Linked DNA regions of Desulfofalx alkaliphila DSM 12257. The protein of the gene in region 1 interacts with the protein of each later gene in a pairwise test. Links are inferred from orthologs where the notes say so. Each region holds a gene or a part of one and is shown on either strand. Other genes may lie near its edges. The genes, in order: BR02_RS0113520 and mobA.

Region 1 (3,255 bases):
TACCCTCTTGCTCAGGGATAATGATAATAGGATAGTTGGGGCGGCGGGGATTTTTAAAGACGTAACCATGGTTAAAGAGCTGGAAACTAAGGTGCAGCAAATGAAACACCTATCAATGATGGGTGAAATGGCCGCCGGTATGGCCCACGAAATTCGCAATCCCTTAGCCTCCATCAAAGGTTTTATGCAATTGCTGGAGGAAAAGGGGTATTACTCAATACCGGAGGAAAGTGGGACAGACTATTTATCAATTATAAACAAAGAGATTGACAGGTTAAACCAATTGGTGGACCGCTTTCTACTGCTGTCAAAGTCATGTTTTGCTAAAAGAAGGCTGGACCTAAACCAGGTCATTAAGGACGTTATCCTTTTGGTTAGCAAACAAACAAAGGATGCAGGAATAAAGTTGACGGTAGAACTGTGCGAAAGGGCTGTGGTTTTAGGCGACGAGCAATCTCTAAAACAGGTGTTTTTAAATATGATTAATAATTCAATTGATGCCCTGGCCGGTGGAGGAGAGATAAGGATAAGCAGTGAAATATTAGACCATCAATATCTTCTTGTTACATTGGCAGATAATGGCATGGGGGTTAAACCGGAATTAATAGATGAACTGTTTAAGCCTTTCTATACCACTAAAAGTAATGGCACCGGTTTAGGCTTACTGATTTCTAAAAAAATTATAACCAACCATAGGGGAGAAATTAAGGTGGTAAGTGAGTATGGCAAAGGTATAAAATTTATTATTAAACTGCCGCGCTATGAGCAGAGCTCTTAAAAGGGCTTTGCTTTTTTTCCGTTATGTATTTTTAAGCATAACTTTGGTTAAGCGGGCAGGATATTTGTTATTAGGTATGAAATAATAAGTAATGGCTGATTTTTCCGTATCTTTTAGGAGGCTGATAATCATGAAAGAAGTACCGGAAAGTGTATTGGAGGCTGTGCGCAAAGCAGCACAGGAAAACCGTTTGTCATGTACCATGGCCCGCAAGTTAGCCAAGGAGTTAAAGGTGCCGCCCCAGACGGTGGGCCAGGCTGCCGATCAGTTAAAGATAAAAATAAAGGCCTGTGAACTGGGCTGCTTTTAACCGGAGGGGACAGAATGGAGCTTTTTAATGTACTGACTGTGGAGCAAGCCAAGGCTGTTATTTCTGAAAATTATAAAAAAATGCAATTGGAAAGGGTATCTCTGACAGACAGCTTAGGAAGGGTGCTGGCTGCCGATGTCCTAGCCAGGGAGGATGTGCCTGGCTTTGACCGTTCCACCATGGACGGATATGCAGTGAAGGCCAAGGACACCTTTGGGGCGTCGGAAAGCCTGCCTGCCTATTTAGATATTGGCGGCCAGGTGTTGATGGGAAAGGAGCCAAGGGGTGAATTAAAAATCGGTCAAGCCTGGGCCATTCCCACCGGGGGTATGCTGCCCCCCGGCGCCGATGCGGTGGTGATGGTGGAGTATACAGAAGAGTTAGATGAACAAACCATTGGAGTAACCCGACCGGTGGCCCCCGGGGAAAATGTGGTGCGTCGAGGGGAAGACGTGCAGTCCGGCTCAGTGGTATTTAAAGCCGGGCATCGTATCCGTCCCCAGGACTTAGGGCTGCTTTCGGCGGTGGGTGTCACCGATGTGGCTGTGTTGCCCACCGTTAAAGTAGGTATAGTTTCCACCGGAGATGAAGTGGTTGCACCGGAAAAGCTGCCTCAACCCGGCCAAGTGCGGGATATAAATTCCTACGCCCTCTATGGGCAAGTAAAACAGGGCGGGGGCAGTGCTAAACTGTACGGGCTTGTGAAAGATGATTTTGACAGCCTAAAAGAAACACTGACCGCCGCCATGGCAGAAAATGATATTGTTTTAGTATCCGGCGGCAGCTCGGTGGGTACCAGGGATGTCACTGCCAAGGTAATAGATACCCTGGGCAAGCCCGGAGTATTATTTCACGGCATCAACATAAAACCGGGCAAACCCACCATCGGAGCGGTGGTGGGGGGGAAAATACTCTTTGGCCTGCCGGGACATCCGGTGTCAGCAATGGTGGTATACAACCTGCTGGTTGACCCCCTGGTACGGTGGGGAAGCTATCAAAATGCCGGGAAAGAATTGTTCATAAGGGCCAAGTTGAACCGCAACATGCGCTCGGCGGCAGGGCGGGAAGACTTTTTGCGGGTGCGGCTGTACTTCGACCAAGGGGAGTTAATGGCCGAACCTGTTTTGGGTAAATCAGGACTGATATCAACAATGGTGAAGGCAGACGGACTTGCGCGGGTGCCCGAAGGCAAAGAGGGCGTAGAGGCCGGTGAGTACCTGGAGGTAAAGCTGTTTTAAGGTGTTCAAAAAGAAGTTTTTTTGAGCATTTATTATTAGAGGAGAGTGGAAAAATGAAACGGGATGTTTATTTAGACGATAAACCCTGGGAGCAGGCCCTGGAAGAATATCTACAATATTTAGACGAACTTGGGGCGCTGGAGCCGGGGCCTGCAGAAATAATAAAGGCAGAGGATGCCTTAGGCCGGGTTACCGCAGAACCGGTGTATGCCCGTTCTTCTTCGCCCCACTACCACGCTTCGGCCATGGATGGGGTAGCAGTGCGCTCCCTGGATACCTTTGGGGCGTCAGAGACCACACCTAAGCAGCTTAAAATGGGGGAACAGGCTGTGATGGTGGATACCGGAGACCCGGTGCCGCCGGAATATGATGCGGTGGTGATGATTGAAGACGTACACTTTGTCAGTGAAGAATTAATTGAGATAACGGCAGCGGTGGCACCCTGGCAGCATGTGCGCGTAATCGGTGAAGATGTGGTGGCCACCGAGATGATATTGCCGGGCAACCACATCATTCGTCCCATGGATATTGGGGGTATTTTAGCCGGAGGGATAACGGAAATTAAGGTACATCCCCGGCCCAAGGTGGCTATTTTACCCACCGGCACCGAGTTGGTGCAGCCGGGCAGCCAATTAAAGGTTGGCGACATCATCGAATACAACACACGGGTGCTTGGTTCGTACATAAGGGAATGGGGCGGCCAACCCATCCGTGGGGAAATAACCGCAGATGATTATGAAAAGCTAAAGGACCGCATCTTAAAGGCTGTGGAAGAGTCAGATATGGTGATGGTTAACGCCGGTTCCTCTGCCGGCCGTGAAGATTATACGGTGGATTTGGTGCGGGAGTTGGGCCGGGTGCTTACCCACGGAGTTGCCACCAAGCCTGCCAAGCCGGTGATACTTGGGGAAATAAAAGGCAAACCGGTG
Region 2 (3,163 bases), on another replicon or contig:
ATAGTCAGTTGCCCGGTAATGCTGCTACTCCGTTAAGCCACTGCTTTTAAATATATTATAAATATCTTTTTCCTGTGGTGAGATAGGACAGTTGGCTATGTTTTTAGCCTGCATTGTTTTTTCTACGAATAACTGCTGCTCCGATTCACTTAGCTTAATACTCACCTGGGGCAGCACCTTTGCCAATAAGCGACCCACCTCATCCAGGTTTTGGCAGTCCATTGCCCTTACCACCCGGGCCACCTTGTCTGGGCTGCCTTGGCCCAAAAATTCCAAGGCTGCTTTCAGGGTTACTCCGTTGGCTAAACCATGGGGTAGGTTTTTGTAGTAGGTTAGCGGGTAGCCCATGGCATGTACCATATTGGTGGCTGTTTGGGATATTACCATACCGGCAAGCATAGAGGCATAAAGCAGTTCTGCACGCTCATCCAGCGATATGTTATTGAGGTCGATGTTTTTTAACACCCGACCGATGATAGTGATACTCTCCAGGGCCAGCAAGTCGGAAATAAGGGTGGCCCGATTATTGATAAACCCCTCAATACTGTGACTTAAAGCATCCACTGCTGTGTTGGCCGTAACATACCAGGGTAAATTAAGCATATAGCGGGCATCCATATATGCAATTACCGGAAAGAGATCGTCCCCTGCGATGGATTTTTTAGTTTCTTCCTTATCCACAGTAAGTATGGAGTAGGGGGTTACTTCGCTGCCTGTGCCTGCGGTGGTGGGCACCGCCACCACCGGCAGGGCAGACTTAACCCACCTTTTAGTCAGTAATTGGTCTTCTTCGATGTCATTCACTGCCAGTACAGCCACTGCCTTTGCGGCATCTAAGGGTGAACCGCCGCCGATACCCACAATAAAGTCGGCCTTCATTTGCCGGGCCAGCCTTGCGCCCTGGTAAACGGTATTCACCGAAGGGTTTTGCTCCACCTGGTCAAATACCCGGTGGTCAATGCCTTCTTTATCTAAAGCATCCACCATATCCTTTAGTGAGCCGTTTTTTTTCGATGAATTACCCCCGGTTACAATTAAGGCTTTTTTGCCAAATTTACTCATTTCAGCACTGTATTTATCTACACACTCTTGTTCAAAAAATACTTTAGTGGGACAGTAAAAGGAAAGCTGCATTATGTAAAACCTCCTTGACTAGTCTGTGTATAACTATAGTTTAACATAAATGGTGCATAGCACCAACAAAGCTTCAGTGCAATAAAAAATTTAATAAAAATCGAAGGATATTGCCAGTGTATTGTGTAATAACATCAAGTAAATCCGAACACCGGGGGTGACGGTTTGAAAGCATCGGCCGCAATACTGGCGGGGGGAAAAAGCTCCCGCATGGGTACAAACAAAGCCTTTTTAGAGGTGCGCAGCTGCCGCATTATCGATCACACAATGGATGAGCTAAAAAAAGTAAGTGACGATATTTTGCTTATTACCAACAAGCCGGAAGAATACAAGGGGCTGGGGGTAAGGCTGGCCAAAGATATTTATCCCGGCATGGGACCCCTTTCGGGCATACATTCGGCACTGGTACATGCAGGGCACCGGGCAGTGCTGGTGGTGGCTTGCGACATGCCTTTTATTGAAGCCGGTTTAGCCCGGTATTTAATTAGCTTTGCCGATGATTATCAGGTGATTATTCCGGTGGTTGATGGCTACCATGAGCCACTGTTTGCCGTTTACTCCACATCATGTGTTCCTCATATTGAAAGGTGTATCCTTCAGGGTAAAAGGCGTGTGATTGACTTTTTTTCCTCAGTGCGGGTAAAATATGTCAACGAAGAAGAAATCAGTAAGGTGGCTAATTTAGAGCTGGTATTTTATAACGTCAATACGCCTAAAGAGCTGGCGCTGGCTAAAAAAATCAAAGCAAAGAAGCAGGAGGCATAATAAGTTGCGTATTTTTTATCCCGATATGTATGTTAGCGCCCTTCAAAACATAGATATTGAACAGCTTAAGCAAAGGGGCATCAAAGCACTTATTTTTGATTTGGATAACACCATTATACCCTGGGGCAGCAATGACATGCCCGATGAAACGGTGGCTTGGTTTGCCAACTTAAAAGAACAGGGCTTTAAAGTCTGCATCGTCAGCAATAATAGCAAGGACAGGGTGGCCCAAATGGCGGGCATATTGCAAATACAGGCCATACATAAGGCAGCTAAGCCCCTGAGAAGGGCATTTCTTCGGGCAGTACAAATGATGGATGTGCGCCCCGAAGAGACGGCCATGGTGGGAGACCAAATATTCACCGATGTTTTAGGGGCCAATCGACTGGGCCTCTATACAATTTTAGTGATGCCCATAAATAAAAGGGAGTTTATCGGCACCCGAATTAACCGGCAACTGGAAAAGTTGGTGCTGCGCCGCATTAGGCATCAGTTAATAAAATGAGGTGAGTAACTTGCAAATTGACGGCAAAACCACCCTGTGTGGTCTTTTTGGCTATCCTGTGGCACATTCCTTTTCACCGGCCATGCACAATGCCGCCTTTCAGGCTTTAGAATTAAACTGGATTTATCTGCCCCTCGAGGTAAAACCGGAGCAATTGGGCCAGGCGGTGGATGGTTTGCGGGCCTTTAATATGGCCGGTGTTAACGTCACCGTGCCCCACAAGGAGGCGGTGATACCTTACCTAGATAAGCTAGACCAAGGGGCCGCTGCCATTGGGGCTGTCAATGTCATTGTAAATTATGAAGGAAAGCTTACCGGCTACAACACAGACGGGGCGGGTTTTACCCGGGCCTTAAAAGAGGAAACCGGTTTTAATCCCTTACATAAAAAAGTAGTGATTTTAGGTGCCGGCGGTGCTGCCCGGGCGGTGGCGGTACAGCTGACCTTGGAAGGGGCCAAAGAAATTGTGCTGGTTAATCGCACTGTCCCAAGGGCACAGGCCCTGGCCCAAACCGTTGAGCGTATGGGTACCCCTGGCAGGGTGTTAACATGGCAGGAGCCGCAGCTGGCTGAAGCCATGTCAGGGGCAGATTTGGTGGTGCAATCCACCAGCATTGGCATGCACCCCGCAGTGGATTACTGCCCCCCTGTGCCCCAGGGAGTCTTTCGTCCGGGCCAGCTGGTGTGCGATTTAGTATATAATCCCATGGAAACAAAATTTTTATCCGCTGCCGCTAAGGCTGGGGCCACCACGGTAAG

What was found.
Region 2: the proteins of BR02_RS0113520 (region 1) and mobA interact in binary tests that used the Escherichia coli proteins (3 or more experiments, as listed by UniProt). The link is inferred for Desulfofalx alkaliphila DSM 12257 from one-to-one orthologs.

What each region holds. Positions count from the first base shown.
Region 1 is NZ_KL544001.1:67,829-71,083, forward strand. What follows is about bases 285-3,214. They hold BR02_RS0113520 (molybdopterin molybdotransferase MoeA), read left to right. Parts: upstream 285-1,102; coding sequence 1,103-2,326; downstream 2,327-3,214. Other genes in these bases: BR02_RS0113510 (two-component system sensor histidine kinase NtrB), read left to right, coding at 285-778; BR02_RS0113515 (hypothetical protein), read left to right, coding at 909-1,088; BR02_RS0113525 (molybdopterin biosynthesis protein), read left to right, coding at 2,380-3,214. In the rest of the region: more of BR02_RS0113510, read left to right, coding at 1-284; more of BR02_RS0113525, read left to right, coding at 3,215-3,255. UniProt on the Escherichia coli protein: Catalyzes the insertion of molybdate into adenylated molybdopterin with the concomitant release of AMP.
Region 2 is NZ_JONT01000007.1:140,066-143,228, reverse strand. What follows is about bases 262-3,099. They hold mobA (molybdenum cofactor guanylyltransferase), read left to right. Parts: upstream 262-1,299; coding sequence 1,300-1,899; downstream 1,900-3,099. Other genes in these bases: BR02_RS0105345 (shikimate dehydrogenase), read left to right, coding at 2,406-3,099; BR02_RS0105350 (YqeG family HAD IIIA-type phosphatase), read left to right, coding at 1,904-2,404; BR02_RS0105360 (iron-containing alcohol dehydrogenase family protein), read right to left, coding at 262-1,134. Outside these bases: more of BR02_RS0105360, read right to left, coding at 25-261; more of BR02_RS0105345, read left to right, coding at 3,100-3,163. UniProt on the Escherichia coli protein: Transfers a GMP moiety from GTP to Mo-molybdopterin (Mo-MPT) cofactor (Moco or molybdenum cofactor) to form Mo-molybdopterin guanine dinucleotide (Mo-MGD) cofactor.